DNA from 2 places in the Kitasatospora sp. NPDC005748 genome. Region 2 is predicted to be linked to the other one. Evidence: riboswitches for the same ligand, from Rfam matches in the RefSeq annotation. Region 2 holds a riboswitch; the other holds the start of a gene.
The links. Region 2 has a riboswitch for cobalamin ahead of ABZ495_RS22315 (HoxN/HupN/NixA family nickel/cobalt transporter). Riboswitches for the same ligand answer to the same signal wherever they lie in the genome.
Positions count from the first base shown of each region.

Region 1: linked by a shared signal. The riboswitch ahead of ABZ495_RS05615 (cobalamin biosynthesis protein) and the one ahead of ABZ495_RS22315 (HoxN/HupN/NixA family nickel/cobalt transporter) in region 2 are both predicted to bind cobalamin.

Region 1 covers NZ_JBEXYD010000004.1:240,828-243,998, forward strand. The annotation lists gene ABZ495_RS05610 (cobyric acid synthase) at 1-826, opposite strand, end outside; gene ABZ495_RS05615 (cobalamin biosynthesis protein) at 823-1,794, opposite strand; cobalamin riboswitch at 1,888-2,080, opposite strand; gene ABZ495_RS05620 (transcriptional regulator) at 2,293-3,012, shown strand.
Region 2 covers NZ_JBEXYD010000032.1:18-3,188, forward strand. The annotation lists gene rpmG (50S ribosomal protein L33) at 329-493, shown strand; gene ABZ495_RS22315 (HoxN/HupN/NixA family nickel/cobalt transporter) at 607-1,779, opposite strand; cobalamin riboswitch at 1,812-2,004, opposite strand; partial or broken gene ABZ495_RS22320 (metalloregulator ArsR/SmtB family transcription factor) at 2,086-2,424, shown strand; gene ABZ495_RS22325 (SRPBCC family protein) at 2,583-3,062, opposite strand; gene ABZ495_RS22330 (RNA polymerase sigma factor) at 3,059-3,171, opposite strand, start outside.

The DNA of each region.
Region 1 (3,171 bases), on a different contig from region 2:
CGTCCACGTCGGTGAAGTTGGACAGCCGGGGGAAGCGCACCACGGCCACCCGCAGCACGTCGGCGCCGAGCGGCCCGCGCCCCTCGGCGCGGTCCACCACGGTGGTCAGGTCCAGGGAGTCCTCGGCGTCCAGCCAGAGCCCGGACAGCATCGGCAGGGTGCCCAGCACCGGACGGCCGGTCAGCTCGCGCAGCATCTCCAGCCCGGGCGCCAGCAGCCGCGCGTCGCCGCGGAACTTGTTGACGAACCAGCCCGCCACATGGCGCTGGTCCTGCTCCGACAGCAGCGCCAGCGTCCCGTACATCGCGGCGAACACGCCGCCGCGGTCGATGTCGCCGACCACCACGACCGGTAGGCCGGCGGCGGTGGCCAGGCCCATGTTGGCGATGTCCCGGTCCCGCAGGTTGATCTCGGCGGGCGATCCGGCGCCCTCGCAGACCACCACGTCGTAGCGCCGGCGCAGGTCGGCCAGGCACTCCAGCGCTCGCTCCAGCAGGACGGGCTTGCGGTCGCGGTAGTCCAGCGCGCCGACCTCGGCGACCGCCCGGCCGAGCAGCACCACCTGGCTGCGGCCGTCCGCGCCGGGCTTCAGCAGCACCGGGTTCATCGCCGCCTCGGGCTCCACCCGGGCCGCCTGGGCCTGCATCGCCTGGGCGCGGCCGATCTCGGCACCGTCGGCGGTGACGAAGGAGTTCAGCGACATGTTCTGCGCCTTGAACGGCGCCACGGCGACGCCCTGACGGGCCAGCCAGCGGCAGATGCCCGCGGTGACCACGCTCTTGCCGGCGTCCGAGGTCGTCCCGGCGACCAGCAGTGCGTTGCTCATGCGCTCCCCCTTCTCGTCCCCGCCTTGAGTGCCTGCACGACGGCGTGCCCGGCGACGGTCGTACCCAGTGCGAGCAGTCCCACCCGGCGGGAGAGCCGGCAGGCGCGCTCGATGTCGTCCACCGTCACCGGTCGCAGCTCGCCGCCCAGTACCGGCCGGTGCTCGACCCGGGCGCCGTACCGCAGGGTGCCGCCGAGCCGCACGCCGACGGCGCCGGCGAAGGCCGACTCGGCCTGGCCCGCGTTGGGGCTGGGGTGGGCGGAGCCGTCCCGGCGCCAGACCCGCCAGGCCGTCCGGGGCTCGGGCGCGGCGGCGACGGTCAGCAGCGCGGTCAGCCGCGCGCCCGGCCAGCCCGCCACGTCGTCCAGCCGCGCCGAGGCCCAGCCGAACCGGGCGTGGCGCGGCGAGCGGTGGCCGACCATCGCGTCCAGGGTGTTGACCGCGCGGAACGCCAGCAGCCCGGGCGTGCCCGCGAGGGCGCCCCAGACGAGTGCGTTGACCACGGCGTCGGCGGTGTTCTCGGCGACCGACTCGACCACCGCGCGGGCGATCTGCCCCTCGTCGAGGGCGCTCGGGTCCCGCCCGCACAGGTGCGGCAGCCGCTGCCGCGCCGCCGCGAGGTCGTGCGCGGCGAGCGAGCGTCCGATCGTGCGGGCCTCCCGGGTGAGCGACGTGCCGCCGAGCACCGTCCAGGTCGCGGCGGCGGCCAGCGCGGCCCGCCCGAGCGGCCGGCGGCCCAGGGTGCGGTCGGCCGCCAGCGCGCCGGCCGCGACGGTGCCCACGCAGAGCGCCGTGAAAGCCGTTCCGACGGCGCGGTCGTTCCGCCAGATCCGCCGCTCCAGCCGGCCGGCCGCGCCGCCGAAGACGGCCACCGGGTGGCCGCGGCGCGGGTCGGCGAAGCGGGCGTCGGCGAGGTACCCGGCCGCGGCCCCCAGGGCGAAGGCGGCGGCGCGGGTCAGCGGGCGCACGGTGGACAGCAGAGGGCTCGGAAGGTCGGGGCAGCCTGCATCGCGTGCGTGTCCTCACTCAGGGTCCGCGCCCTGGATCGACGTACCGGGGGCGAGAGTCTCCTGGCTTCCGGGTCGAACGCACCCCCGGGCCCGGCGGCGGCTTCTGACGGCCCGCCGCGATGGGCCCCCTCCGGCGCCGTGGCCGGCGGAGGAGGGACTCCGAGTGTGCTCCCCGGTGACAGTGGCGGGACCGCGCCGGACTCGCACCGGCTTCCTCTGCATGCCTCCGTTTGGCTGAAGGATCCCATCACGCGGCCGAACCGTGCGTCAACCAAGGTCACGGAGGGGTTGGTCACAGCGGAGCCGGGCCGCCCGACGCCGTCGCTACCTCCGATCGGCACCCCCCGCAGGGGCATGACAGCCTGTGTGATCGTCCAGTCGCCCGGAGGAGCCTCCGGGCCCGCTTCGTGTGTTCGGCGGCTGGGGGGCGGCCGGACCGCCCCCTACCGTCGGGCCATGCGACGCAGACAGCCACCCGCCGTGCCCCCGGTGCCCTTCTCGCCCGCGGCCGCCCGCGCGCACCGCGCCGGCCTGGGGCTGACCCCCGAGCAGGTGGTCGAGGGCATGGCCGCGCACGGCGTCCGGCTGCTGCCCTCCCACGTGCTCGGCTGGGAGAGCGGCGAGCTGCGCCCCGCCGAGGACGAGTTCATCGCCCTGGCCCGGGCGCTCTGGTGCCCGCCGGCCCAGCTGATGGGCGTCCGCCCGGCCCGGCTGCGGGACTTCCGGGTCGCCCGGGAGCTCAGCCAGGAGAGCGCGGCCCACCGGATCGGCCTCGCACTGGACCGGTACCAGCGGGCCGAGGCGACCGGTCAGTGGGACGGCGACCAGGAGCAGACCCACGCGCTGGCCCAGGTGCTCGGCACGACCCTGCGCGAGCTGGTCGCGGTGACCGGCCGGGCGCAGGAGCTGGACCGGCGGCTGCGGCAGTGCGTGGACGGCCGCTGGCAGGCGCAGCTCCGGCCGATCGGCCGGATCGTGCCGGTGCACGAGGGCGATCTCACCGCCGTGCTGACGGCGCTGCAGAACGAGTACCAGGTCACCTCCCACTGGGGCGCCGGCAGCTGGGGCTCCCCGGCCCCGGCGGCGGACACCCGCGCGGCGGCCCGGCCGCTCGGCGAGCGGTTCTGGGAGCTGCTGGAGCGCCTGGAGCGCCTGGAGACCGAGATCCCGGTCTGACGGGCCGCTACCGCGCCGCCCCCCGCGCGGCGCCTCCCCCTCCCTGCCCTCTCCCTCTGCCGCTTCCCGCGCCGCCGTGACCAGAGGGCCGAGAACCGTGCCGTCGCTTCCCGCAGCCGCTTCCCGTGCCGCCGTGACCCGGCCAAGACTCCCGCCGCG
Region 2 (3,171 bases):
GGGAAGGCGTCGCCCTCGAAACGCAGGCCTGCCGTCTTCCGGACCAGGCTGTGCGCGCCGACGCAGCCGATCACCGGGGCCCCGCGGCCGGTCGACCGGCCGCGCACCCGAACGGACGGCGCGGGCGGCGGACCGGACGACCGGAGCTGCCGGCGGGAGCGCGCGCCGCCCGACGAGCCCCGGCGCGTACGCGGTCGCGCGGCCGACCAGCGCCTCCACCGCCCGCCGGGGAATGGGCGGGGCGGAGGCCGTGTTGGACCCCGTGAAAACGACTTCCATTTCGGCGGAAGCCGTTTCCCGACCGCCCACCCCTCGGAGGAGGAGAACCATGGCCCGCAGCGAACTGCGCCCCGTCGTCAAGCTCAGGTCCACGGCCGAGACCGGCTTCACCTATGTGACCCGCAAGAACCGCCGCACCGACGCCGACCGGCTGGTGCTGCGCAAGTACGACCCGGTCGCGCGCCGGCACGTCGACTTCCGCGAGGAGCGCTGACCTCCCCCGTGGGCCCGGCAGGGCCCGCGGGCCACGGCGAGGCGGCGCCCACCCGAACGGACCGGGTGGGCGCCGCCTCGTGACACCGCGGTGCCGCGGGCCGTCGGGGCCGACTACTTGGTGACCCCGGCGGCCTCGTCGGCCGCCGCCCCCTGGGCGGGCACCCCGCCGGCCGGTACCACCGGCTTCGGGCTCCAGCGCTGTTCCACGCCGGCGAGGCGCCAGTAGGCGATCGCCGCCCCCCAGACCACCACGAACAGCCCGACGATCGCGTAGCCGACGTTGTCCAGCGAGATGTCCGCGATCCAGCCGCTGACCGGGTCGGTGAGGTCCAGCTTCTCGTGCAGCACGGCGACCAGCTCGATGGTGCCGATGATGAACGCCACCGCGATCGACAGCCCGGTGATGGTCAGGTTGTAGTACACCTTGCGCACCGGGTTGGAGAACGCCCACTGGTACGCGAAGTTCATGAACGTCCCGTCCAGCGTGTCGAACAGGCTCATCCCGGACGCGAACAGCAGCGGCAGGCAGACGATCGCGTACCAGGGCAGCCCGGCGGCCGCGCCGGAGCCGGCCATCACCATCAGGGTCACCTCGGTCGCGGTGTCGAAGCCGAGGCCGAGCACCATGCCGACCGGGAACATCTGGCCGGGCCGCGTGATCGAGCGGGTCGCCCGGTTCAGCACCCGGGCCATCAGACCGCGCGAGTTGAGGTGCTCCTCCAGCTCCGCCTCGTCGAACCGACCGGCCTTCATCGACCGGAACACCTTGAGGATGCCGAACAGCGCCGCCAGGTTGAGCGCGCCGATCAGGTAGAGGAAGACACCGGACGCGGAAGTGCCGACCACACCGAGCCACTGGTGCGTGGTGGACTCGTCGTCCATCAGCGTGCTGGCCAGCTGGGCGCCGCCCGCCACCAGGGCGGCCATCAGGACCACCATCGAGGAGTGGCCGAGCGCGAACCAGAAGCCCACCGAGACGGGCCGCTTGCCGTCCGCCATGAGCTTGCGGGTGGTGTTGTCGATCACCGCGATGTGGTCGGCGTCGAAGGCGTGCCGCATGCCGAGGGTGTAGGCGGTGATGCCCAGGCCCACCCCGAAGACCTGGGTGCCGACCTCGTACTTCTCCGGGGCGACCAGGAAGATCAGCGTCCCGAACGCCACCACGTGCATGGCCAGGATCACCCCCATCAACCCGGCCGTGCGGAGGGTGTCCTCGCGCCGCCAGCGGAAGCTCGGCAGGGCGGAGGACGCCGCGGGAACAGCGGCGGTTTCGGGCAGGGTCATCTTCGGATCACGCTCCAGCACCTCGTGGAAAGACGTTCGTGAGATGCCGTGGCCGGTCTCCTGGCTGACGGGGCTTCCGGATCCGCCTTCCCAGGCGCGCGAGGCGCCCAGTGGCGTCGTGGATACGGACGACTCCCCCGATCACAGTGGCGAGGGCCGCTCCGGACTCCGGACCCTGAGGGTCCGTCACCGGTCTTCCCGAACACCACGGCGGGCAACACCGTAGGGGGCCGCACCTCACCCTTGCAAGGCTGCGCACCTGCGCAGGTGTCCAGGATCACAGCCACGGGCTGCAACAATGTCCGCATGCATCTCGTACCGGCCGACCGCGCGGGCCACCGCACCATCGACGGGCACCGGGTCTGCGAGGCCATCGCCGCGATCGGCGACCCCGGGCACGTCCGGTCCTGGGCCGAGCGGTTCTCGCTGCTCGCCGACCCGGGGCGGCTCGCCCTGCTGCTCGCCCTGCACCGGGCCGGGCCGCTCGCCGTCACCGACCTGGCGGTCGCCACCGGCATGCGCGACCCGGCCGTCTCGCAGGCACTGCGGCTGCTGCGCACCGCGGGTGTGGTCACCGGCGACAAGGACGGCCGCGTGGTGCGCTACCGGCTCGTGGACGAGGCCCTGCGCCCCCTCCTCGATGAGTGCGCCGCCGCGGACCACCACGAGCACGGCGAGCCCGCCACCGGGAGCGACGCCACCGGCGGCGAGCCCTCCGCACCCCGGGCCGCCGCGGCCGGCTGACCGGCTGCGCCCGCGGAACACCGACCCGGCGCCCCGGGCCGTCGCGCCCGGGGCCCGCCTCACCCCTCTCGCACCAGCCGTTCGAAGCGCTCCAGCGAGCGCCGGGCCAGCGGGTCCGTCGCGGGCCGCAGGGCCCGGTCGAGCAGACCCGCGCCGGGGAGCCGGAACGCGCCGAGGAAGGCGAAGCGGGTGCCTCCGGCCTCGGCGCGAGCCGCCATCCCGCCCAGCAGGAAGCGGCTGCGCATCAGGCACCACCCGGGCGTCAGCTCGACGTCGAAACGGGCCCGCAGCCGGGTGTGGCCGGTCACCAGCGCCTCGGTGCGACCGTCCGCCGGTCTCCCGGCCACGCGGACCGACCGGATGTCCGGCAGCCAGCGCGGGAGCCCCTCCTCCAGGTCGGCCGCGGCCGCCCAGACCCGCTCGAACGGCGCGTCGATCAGCGCCTCCCGGACGGCGGCGCCGGGGGTGACGGCGGCGATCACATGCAGCCGGCGGACCGGGTCGAAGGCCGCCGTCGGCCAGGGGGTCGGTGCGGTCACTGCTGCCACGCCCTTCGAAAGCCGAGCCGGGCCCGGGAGAGCCGGGACTTCACGGTGCCGGGTGCCACGCCCAGCAGTTCTGCGGTGGACCGCTCGTCGAGCCCCTCCA